3 regions of the Clostridium sp. AF32-12BH genome follow, and region 1 is predicted to be linked to each of the others. Evidence: predicted binding sites of a transcription regulator. Region 1 holds the regulator's gene; each other region holds the start of a gene.
The links. Region 1 encodes HrcA, which represses chaperone genes, less so after heat shock. Its sites were predicted from a motif close to TGTTAGCACTCNNNNNNNNNGAGTGCTAACA; they were not measured.
Positions count from the first base shown of each region.

Region 2: the regulator HrcA is predicted to act here: its motif matches at 1,330-1,360, upstream of DWZ40_RS15040 (co-chaperone GroES).
Region 3: the regulator HrcA is predicted to act here: its motif matches at 1,469-1,499, upstream of clpB (ATP-dependent chaperone ClpB).

Region 1 is NZ_QUEH01000004.1:232,321-235,588, forward strand. Features, by position in the region: gene DWZ40_RS05715 (mandelate racemase/muconate lactonizing enzyme family protein) at 1-52, shown strand, start outside; gene DWZ40_RS05720 (3D domain-containing protein) at 144-896, opposite strand; gene hrcA (heat-inducible transcriptional repressor HrcA) at 1,280-2,317, shown strand; gene grpE (nucleotide exchange factor GrpE) at 2,364-2,999, shown strand; gene dnaK (molecular chaperone DnaK) at 3,072-3,268, shown strand, end outside.
Region 2 is NZ_QUEH01000016.1:37,113-40,380, reverse strand. Features, by position in the region: gene DWZ40_RS15050 (PLP-dependent aminotransferase family protein) at 1-398, shown strand, start outside; gene DWZ40_RS19655 (hypothetical protein) at 569-1,237, opposite strand; gene DWZ40_RS15040 (co-chaperone GroES) at 1,489-1,773, shown strand; gene groL (chaperonin GroEL) at 1,818-3,268, shown strand, end outside.
Region 3 is NZ_QUEH01000010.1:129,308-132,575, reverse strand. Features, by position in the region: gene clpB (ATP-dependent chaperone ClpB) at 1-1,377, opposite strand, end outside; gene DWZ40_RS11625 (phosphatase PAP2 family protein) at 1,603-2,124, opposite strand; gene bioB (biotin synthase BioB) at 2,472-3,268, shown strand, end outside.

The DNA.
Region 1 (3,268 bases):
CGGCAGCAATGCAGCGCACCGGGCATTCGATGGATCTGTAAAAGACTGGTGATGTAAATAACAATATAAGTATATGACAAGGGCCGTGTGAGTTGCCGAAAGGCAACTCACACGGCCCTATTAAAGTGAATCAAATGGTTATTTTACCCCAGCACCAGGAACACTTCCTGCGTCTGCTTTCCGTGCTGCCGTGTCTGGGCGTGGGTGTCGAAGAAGATGTCCACATGATTTCCTTTGACACCGCCTCCGCGGTCTTCTGCGGTGTAGACAACTCCGCCGATCATGACCTTACTTCCATAAGGAATAACGCGCGGGTCTACGGCAATGGTGTGGCTGGACTTTGCGATGGAACCGGTACAGGTGCGGCGTCCCCAGCCTTCGGAACACTGTTTGCACGGGCAATAGCCGGTGGTGTGGAAGAAACCAAGGGATTTCAGCCCGGTTGAGGCATGTTCGTGGCTATCGTCAGAGGTATTGTTTTCTTCATTATTCTTAGCAGCCTCTCCCTTGGTATAGGTTTTCGGGTTGGAGAGTGCTTTGCCATCTACGTTTCCTTCGATTGTATAAGTTCCGTCCGGGAGCGTGTCCCAGTTCATGGTAATACGGAAACCGTGATAACCGTTTCCGACTCCGTTTTCTTTCAGGTCTAAGCGATAGGTTGCTGCAGTCTGGTGAATACTTTTTACCTGTTCGCCGGTTTCTTTATTGGTGATGGTAACCGTAACTGGAACCGCGGTATTTGGCTGTGTGGAGTCCCAGCCCCAGCCGACAATGGTATTTCCTTCAAACTCATCGAAAGAACCATCCAAGTCGGATGCCAGAGAGGTGAAAGCGCCTCCGATGAGAAACAGTGCGGTGGTCAGCAGAGTTACAAAAAATTTTCGGTTCTTTGACATAAAATCCATCCTTCCTTTTTCCAAATTTGCTGCATGTGAAGCCATACGTAAAAAAGAAATATTTGGTTCACACAAAATAAATATATGTAACAAATTTGTAATATATGAACGATAAGTCCCTATTTTACATGATTTTTTTGATTTGTCAAGGAAAAAACGAAAAGACCTCCATGAAAGACGTTTGCCGGATCCTGTGATGCGGCATTTGGAACACCAGAAAAAAGTAGTGAAACAGAGCATGGAAACTGGAAAAAAATCACAGAAAAAACACAGATTTTTTTAGCAAACCTCTTGACAAACTACATGGGGTAAAGTATATTAATCACAGAATGTTAGCACTCCTTAGTGACGAGTGCTAACAGAGAGAAGAAGGAGGCGGCAGAATGGAACTGGATGATCGTAAAGTCACGATATTAAAAGCCATCATCAAAACTTATCTGGAAACAGGTGAGCCGGTAGGTTCCAGAACCATTTCCAAATACACGGATTTGAAATTAAGTTCCGCAACCATCCGGAACGAGATGTCGGACCTGGAGGAGATGGGGTACATTCAGCAGCCGCACACCTCGGCAGGGCGTATTCCTTCCGACAAAGGCTACCGCTTCTATGTAGACCAGATCATGCAGGAGAAAGAGCAGGAGGTCACCGAGGTCAAGAGTCTGATGATCAAGCGGGTTGACCGGGTGGAACTGGTATTAAAGAAGCTGGCACAGCTTCTTGCCAACAACACCAACTACGCTGCCATGATCAGCGGACCGCAGTACCATCAGAACAAACTGAAATTCATCCAGCTTTCCCAGATGGAAGAAAACAAGCTGCTGGTGGTCATCGTGGTGGAAGGAAACCTCATCAAGAACGCCATGGTGAACATTCCGGAGCCGGTCAGCCAGGAAGAGATCCTGAACTTAAACATTTTACTGAACAGCGCATTGAATGGTCTCACCATTGAGCAGATCAATTTAGATGTGATCACGAAGCTCAAACAGCAGGCCGGTGCCCATAGCCAGATCATTGATCTGGTGCTGAATGAAGTGGCGGGAGCCATCCGGGCCGACGAGGAAGACCTTCAGATCTACACCAGCGGCGCGACCAACATCTTCAAGTATCCGGAACTGAGCGACGGCGAGAAAGCAAGCCAGCTGATCAGTACCCTGGAACAGAAAGATAAGCTTCAGGAGCTGATCACAGATGTAAATGAATCCGAAGACAACAACGGAATCCAGGTTTACATCGGTGACGAGACACCGCTCCAGACCATGAAGGACTGCAGCGTGGTCACCGCCAATTATGAACTGGGCGAAGGAATCCGTGGTACCATCGGTATCATCGGACCGAAGCGGATGGATTACGAAAAGGTACTCAGCACGCTGAAACATCTGATGAAGCAGCTGGATGCCACATTTAAAAATGAAGAAAGTTAGAGTTGCCAGGACGGCAGCGGATGATCATAAAGAAAGGTGAATCACCATGAGTCAGACAGAGAAAGAAATGAAGCAGGGCGCGGCAGAGGCAGAGAACGAAAATCTCGAAGCTGAGCACGCCGAGGCAAATAACGGCGAAGCTTCCGCAGGAGCAGAGGAAAACAAAGCTGCAGAAAAGGAAGCAGAGAGCAAAGAAAACAACGACGCAAAAGAAGATGAGAAAGATGCCAAAGCAGCAAGGAAGGATCCGAAGGATGCCCAGATCGAGGATCTGCAGGACCGCTTAAAACGGCAGATGGCTGAATTCGATAACTTCCGCAAGCGTACGGAAAAAGAAAAGGCAGCCATGTATGAGATCGGAGCGAAGGACATTATCGAGAAGATCCTTCCGGTGCTCGACAACTTCGAACGAGGCCTGGCAGCCGTGCCGGAGGATGAGAAGGGTTCTTCCTTCGCCGAAGGCATTGAAAAGATCTACAAGCAGTTCGTAAAAACCCTGGAAGATGCCGGAGTGGAAACGATCGAGGCAGTAGGTCAGCAGTTCGATCCGAACTTACACAACGCAGTGATGCATGTGGAGGACGAGAAGTATGGCGAGAATGAGATCGCCATGGAACTGCAGAAAGGTTACAAGTACCGCGGAAGCGTGGTACGTCACAGCATGGTTCAGGTAGCAAACTAAACCGGCTGTGTGTAACAAGAACAAAGCGTATTAACAAAATTTTGTTTCAGTATAGAGTAGGAGGAAATCACTATGAGTAAGATTATTGGTATTGACTTAGGAACCACAAACAGCTGTGTAGCAGTTATGGAGGGTGGTAAACCGGTAGTTATCCCGAACCAGGAAGGTTCCAGAACCACACCGTCTGTTGTAGCATTCACCAAGACCGGTGAGCGTCTGGTCGGTGAGCCGGCAAAGCGTCAGGCTGTTACCAATGCAGACAGAACCAT
Region 2 (3,268 bases), on a different contig from region 1:
TATCGCGCATTGACCAGAACATTCTGTATCAGTTTTTATCCCAGGGACATTTTGAACGGCATTTAAACCGTATGCGTGCGATCTACAAGACAAAGCATGATCTTCTGATCGACCAGATCGAGCCGCTGAAAGAGCAGTTCGAGGTCCGCGGCGAACATGCCGGGATTCATATTCTGCTGACTTCAAAAACGGGAGAGTCGGAACCGGAACTGATCCGGAAAGCGGCAGAAGCTGGCGTGAAGGTTTATGGACTGAGCAGTTATTTTATTCATCCGGAGCATAATCACCGGCCTGCCACAGTCGTGCTGGGTTATGCAAGCCTGAGTGAAGATGCGATTCGGGAGGGCATTGAAATTTTGAACAGATGCTGGAACGAAAACTGTGCAAGTAAAACGTGATACAGATATATGCAAACAAAAAAGAAAGAATAAAATACAGAAAAACGGAAAAACGAAGACCGAAAAGGGGAATGTACAAATAGAAACAAACCAGAAAATAAGAAACGGATCGCGTGTCCCTTAAAAAGAACGCGGATCCGTTTTTGTAATTCCATATGCTTTTTTGTTTGTTATGCTTCTGTGTCGTCACTGACTGTGGTCGCAGACGGTTTTTCGGCAGGCGCCTGCTCGTATTTTGACGGTTCTTCCGCCGCATCTTCCACGGAAGTGTCTGCGACCGGAGTATCTTCCGGTGTGATGTCCTCGGCTTGATCGGCCGCGTCTTCCAGCTTTTCTGCGGTTTCAGCCATGGCATCCTCTACGGTCTCAGCGATATTTTCCACAGCGTCCTCTGTCTTGATGACAGCGTCTTCTACGGCGCTTTCTGTTTTTTCTACTACATTTTCCACAGCGGTTTCAGCTTTTTCAGCTGCGTCTTCCGCCGCAGTGCCAGCTTTCTGTGCGCCATCGCGGGCAACACTGACTGCCTCGCGGGTGTTGTCTGCCATGATAGCGGCAGCATCCTTAACCATATTTTTTGCAGCGCTTGCAGCATCTTTTGCTGCATTCATCATGTCACCTGCAGCTACGAGAAATTCATCTTTGTCAGCATGGAGTGAAACATAGTTGCGGCTCATGGTGCTGTCTGGCACTTCGGTATCGTCCTCATCCTCGAAATCATGGAAATCTTCATCCAGTTCTTTATGAAAAGAATGATATTTCGCAAGATAGGAAATACCGGCAGCAGCAGCTCCGGCGATGGTTGCAAGAGCCATCAGTTTACCAAATTTTTTTGCCATAATACACTACCCCTTTCCTGAATATCTGTCTTGCGTTTATTTTAATACGAAGCTGTGAAAAAGAAAAGGGCTAACTTATAAAAAAATGATAAAATTAGCACTCAACTATTGACAGTGCTAACAACTCGTGCTATAAATGGTAATGTACATCAGAGAGGGCATTGAAAAGCCCCCGGAAAAAAAGAAAAGCGGTTGTTTTCTGGTATGGAAACAGCAGCGAAAAAAAGATTCGATGTAAGGAGGAGTTATCCATGAAATTAGTACCGTTATTTGATCGGGTTGTATTAAAACAGCTTGTGGCAGAGGAGACTACCAAATCTGGTATCGTACTTCCGGGCCAGGCAAAAGAAAAACCACAGCAGGCAGAGGTTATCGCAGTAGGTCCTGGCGGTGTGGTTGACGGCAAAGAGATCACAATGCAGGTAAAACCGGGTGATAAGGTTATCTACTCCAAGTACTCTGGAACCGAAGTAGAGGTTGAGGACGAGAAGTACGTTGTTGTAAAACAGAATGATATTCTGGCAGTTATTGAATAAGAGATCAAACATTATTTATTGATAGAAACTGGAGGAATTTAGTCATGGCAAAACAGATTAAATATGGCGTAGAAGCAAGAAAAGCCCTGGAGGCAGGTGTTAATCAGTTAGCAGATACCGTTCGTGTAACCCTTGGACCGAAAGGAAGAAACGTTGTTCTGGATAAGTCTTTCGGTGCTCCGCTCATCACCAACGATGGTGTGACCATCGCAAAAGAGATCGAGCTGGAAGATCCGTTTGAGAACATGGGCGCACAGCTGGTAAAAGAAGTAGCAACCAAGACCAACGACGTAGCTGGTGATGGTACCACCACCGCAACTGTTCTGGCACAAGCTATGATCAACGAAGGTATGAAGAACCTGGCAGCAGGCGCTAACCCGATCGTATTAAGAAAGGGCATGAAGAAAGCAACCGAGGCTGCAGTTGAGGCAATCGCAAAGATGAGCCAGCCGATCTCCGGCAGAGACAGCATCGCACGTGTTGCATCTATTTCCGCAGCAGACGATGAGGTCGGCGAGATGGTAGCAGACGCTATGGAGAAAGTTTCCAAAGACGGCGTGATCACCATCGAGGAGTCCAAGACCATGAAGACCGAACTTGACCTGGTAGAAGGTATGCAGTTCGACCGTGGTTATGTTTCCGCTTACATGTGCACCGATATGGACAAGATGGAAGCAAACCTGGACGATCCGTACATCCTCATTACCGATAAGAAGATTTCCAATATCCAGGAGATTCTTCCGGTTCTGGAGCAGATCGTACAGTCCGGTTCCAAACTGCTGATCGTAGCAGAGGACATCGAGGGCGAGGCACTGACCACCCTGATTGTCAACAAGTTAAGAGGTACCTTTACTGTTGTTGGTGTGAAAGCACCGGGCTACGGCGACAGAAGAAAAGAGATGTTAAAGGATCTGGCTATCCTGACCGGCGGTACCGTTATCTCCGAGGAGCTTGGCCTTGAACTGAAGGATACCACCATGGAGCAGCTTGGTCGTGCAAAATCCGTAAAAGTTCAGAAAGAGAACACCATCATCGTTGACGGCTGCGGCAACAAGGACGAGATCGCAGCAAGAGTTGCACAGATTCGTGCACAGATCGGTGAGACCACTTCTGAGTTTGATAAAGAGAAACTGCAGGAGCGTCTTGCAAAACTGGCAGGCGGCGTAGCAGTCATCCGTGTCGGCGCTGCAACCGAGACCGAGATGAAAGAAGCAAAGCTTCGTATGGAAGATGCACTGTCTGCAGCAAGAGCAGCAGTAGAAGAGGGCATCATCGCAGGCGGCGGCTCTGCATATGTTCATGTAACCCAGGAGATCAAGTCTGTAGTAGACAGCCTTGAGGGCGATGAGAAGACCGGTGGTAAGATTATCCTGAAAGCTCTGGAGGCTCCGCTGTTCCACATTTCTGCAAACGCAGGTCTGGAAGGCTCTGTTATTATCAATAAGGTAAAAGAGTCTCCGGTAGGCTATGGCTTCGATGCATACAAGGAAGAGTA
Region 3 (3,268 bases), on a different contig from region 1:
CTTCTTGCTGGCGAATTCGTCGTGCAGCTCTGCCAGATTCTTCTGCAGATCAGCCAGACGCTCCTGGCTCAAATGATCTGTCTCTTTCTTTAATGCAGTCTCCTCAATCTCCATCTGCATGATCTTTCTGGAAAGTTCATCCAGTTCGGTCGGCATGGAGTCAAGCTCGGTCTTGATCAGGGCACAGGCCTCATCGACCAGGTCGATCGCCTTATCCGGCAGGAAGCGGTCGGTGATGTAACGGTCAGAAAGCACAGCTGCTGCCACCAGGGCAGAGTCCGTGATCTTGACACCATGGAACACTTCGTAACGCTCCTTGATACCACGCAGAATGGAAATGGTATCTTCTACGGTCGGCTGGTCTACCAGCACCGGCTGGAAACGACGTTCCAGGGCCGCATCTTTCTCAATGTATTTCCGGTATTCATCCAGTGTGGTCGCACCGATACAGTGCAGCTCGCCTCTGGCCAGCATCGGCTTTAAGAGGTTGCCCGCATCCATGGAACCTTCGGTTTTTCCGGCTCCCACAATGGTATGCAGCTCATCGATGAACAGAATGATCTGTCCTTCGCTCTTTTTGACTTCTTCCAGGACCGCTTTCAAACGCTCCTCGAACTCACCGCGATACTTCGCACCTGCGACCAGTGCGCCCATATCCAGCGCAAACAGCTTGCGGTTCTTTAAGCCTTCCGGCACATCGCCGCGGACAATACGCTGGGCCAGTCCCTCGACAACCGCCGTCTTACCAACACCAGGCTCACCGATCAGGACCGGGTTGTTCTTGGTCTTTCGGGAAAGAATCTGGATTACGTTACGGATCTCGCTGTCACGACCGATGACCGGGTCAAGCTTCTGGTCCTTCGCACGCTCTACCAGGTCGTAGCCATATTTTTCCAGGGTGTCATAGGTTGCTTCCGGATTGTCGCTGACAACTCTCTGGTTGCCGCGCACCGTAGACAGTGCCTGCAAAAAGGTGTCGCGGGTAATGCCATACTGACGGAACAGCTCCTTCATGGTGCGGTCCGCATACTTTAACATGGACAGGAAAATATGCTCTACAGAGACATACTCATCGCCCATGGCTTTGGATTCGTCCTCCGCATTGATGAGGACTTTATTTAAATCATTGCTGATGTAAACCTGGCTGGAACCGCTTACCTTCGGCAGTCCTGCCAGCTTCTGCTGTGCTTCATTGGTAATCAGCTCTTTGCTGATGCCCATCTTGGTTAACAATTTTAAAATGAGGCTGTCATCCAGTGTGAGCAGACTGTAAAACAGATGCTCCTGTTCAATCTGCTGATTGCCATATTCGTAAGCAAGCTTTTCACAGTTCTGGACGGCTTCCATTGATTTCTGGGTAAATTTGTTTATATTCATAAATCACACCTCCATTCCTTTTAGTGCAACGTCATCTTTTATCTCATCTGTTATACTGCTTCTATAACATTGACTGTACTATAGCACATGTTGTTAGCACTGTCAAGAGGTGAGTGCTAATTTTTTGTGAAGAATTTGTGTTTCTCACAATGCCATCTTCTGCAACTGCAAAAAAAGCTGGTTTTTCATCTGGAGGAATCCAAAAAAGTGCTTTCCAGTTAATTTTTACCGGGATGACTTAGCAGAAATTTTCTTTATCATCCAGTTTCCTGCGTACCCGCAAATGCATCCCACAAGAACACCTGCGAGCACATCCGTCGGATAATGCACATACAGATACAATCTGGAAAATGCGATCAACACCGCTAACACCAGTGCACCTTTCCAGATTTTCTTCTCCCCGGCAAAAAAGAGTGCCGACACGACAGCGAAGGCTGCCGCCGTATGACCGGACGGAAAAGAATAATCTGCCGGTTTTGAGACAAGAAGCTGAATCGACAGATTTGCTGTAAATGGGCGTGCCCTGCCTACCAACGGCTTCAAAATACCATTGCATAAAACCATATCCAGTGCCAGCGCCGCAAGCACCACCATACCGTACTTTCTTGTTTTGGGGATCAACAGCAAAACACAGGTAAGGACAATCCAGATAATTCCCGCATTTCCTACGCCCGTGATCAGACACATCAGCGAATCCCCAAGCGGTGTCCGAAAAGTCTGGATCCAGTCTAATATTCTTAATTCCATAATATTGATTCACCCTTCCTTTGATTTCCGGCAGCAGCCCCAAACCGGTCCTGCCCGGAAAATCATTTTATCATTTCTATAGGATATCGAATCGTACCTATCATATCGTATCTCGATTTTACCAACCTATTTTTAACAAAACAACGGTATTTTCGAAACAAATTCGAAACTCTGAAAATTTCATCGCAATACATGGACTCCCTTGTCCACATGCTCTGACTGTCTTCTATTTCCTTGCATCTAATTGTTAACTAATTTTCAATTATAGGTTGACAATCATATCTCCCCGTGCTATTTTATTTCTCAAAGCCAATTTTTATTTACCATATCAAAGGAGATCCGATCTTATGAGCACAACGCCTGATATTTCCACCGATCCACAGCTTTCCCGCGAGGAAGCGCTTGCCATCTTAAACACTCCGGATGGAGAACTTCCGGAACTCATCGCCCGTGCAGAGGTCCTGCGCAGAAAGTATAAAGGAAACCATGTAAGCATCCATATCCTGACCAATGCCCGCAGCGGAAACTGTTCCCAGGACTGCGCTTACTGTGCCCAGTCCTGCCGCTCCAAAGCTGAGATTGATAAATACAAATGGGTAGACGATGAGAAATTATATAAAGACAATGACTTTGTCAACGAGAACCATCTGTCCCGCCACTGTATCGGCTTAAGCGGAATGAAATTCACCGACGCGGAAATCGAAGATCTGGCGAAACGGATCCGTAAAATGAAAGAAACCGGTACACATCTGTGCTGTTCCATTGGTTTTCTGACCGAGCATCAGGCAAAAATTTTAAAAGAAGCCGGACTCGACCGCATCAACCACAATTTAAACAGCAGCCGTTCCTATTATCCCAACATCTGCTCCACCCATACCTTTGAGCAGCGCGTGGCCAACATCAAAATGCTTCAGGAACTGGGATTTGAGATCTGCAGCGGCGGAATCATCGGCATGGGCGAGTCCAAAGAAGATGTTGTCGACATGCTTCTGGAACTCCGCGAGATCCAGCCGGAAGCACTCCCGATCAATTTCCTGCTTCCGATCCCGGGTACGCCGTTAGAGCACGCCGATATTTCTGGGCTCACAACGGAATACTGTCTGAAGGTGCTCTGCCTTGCCAGACTTCTGGTCCCGAAATCTGA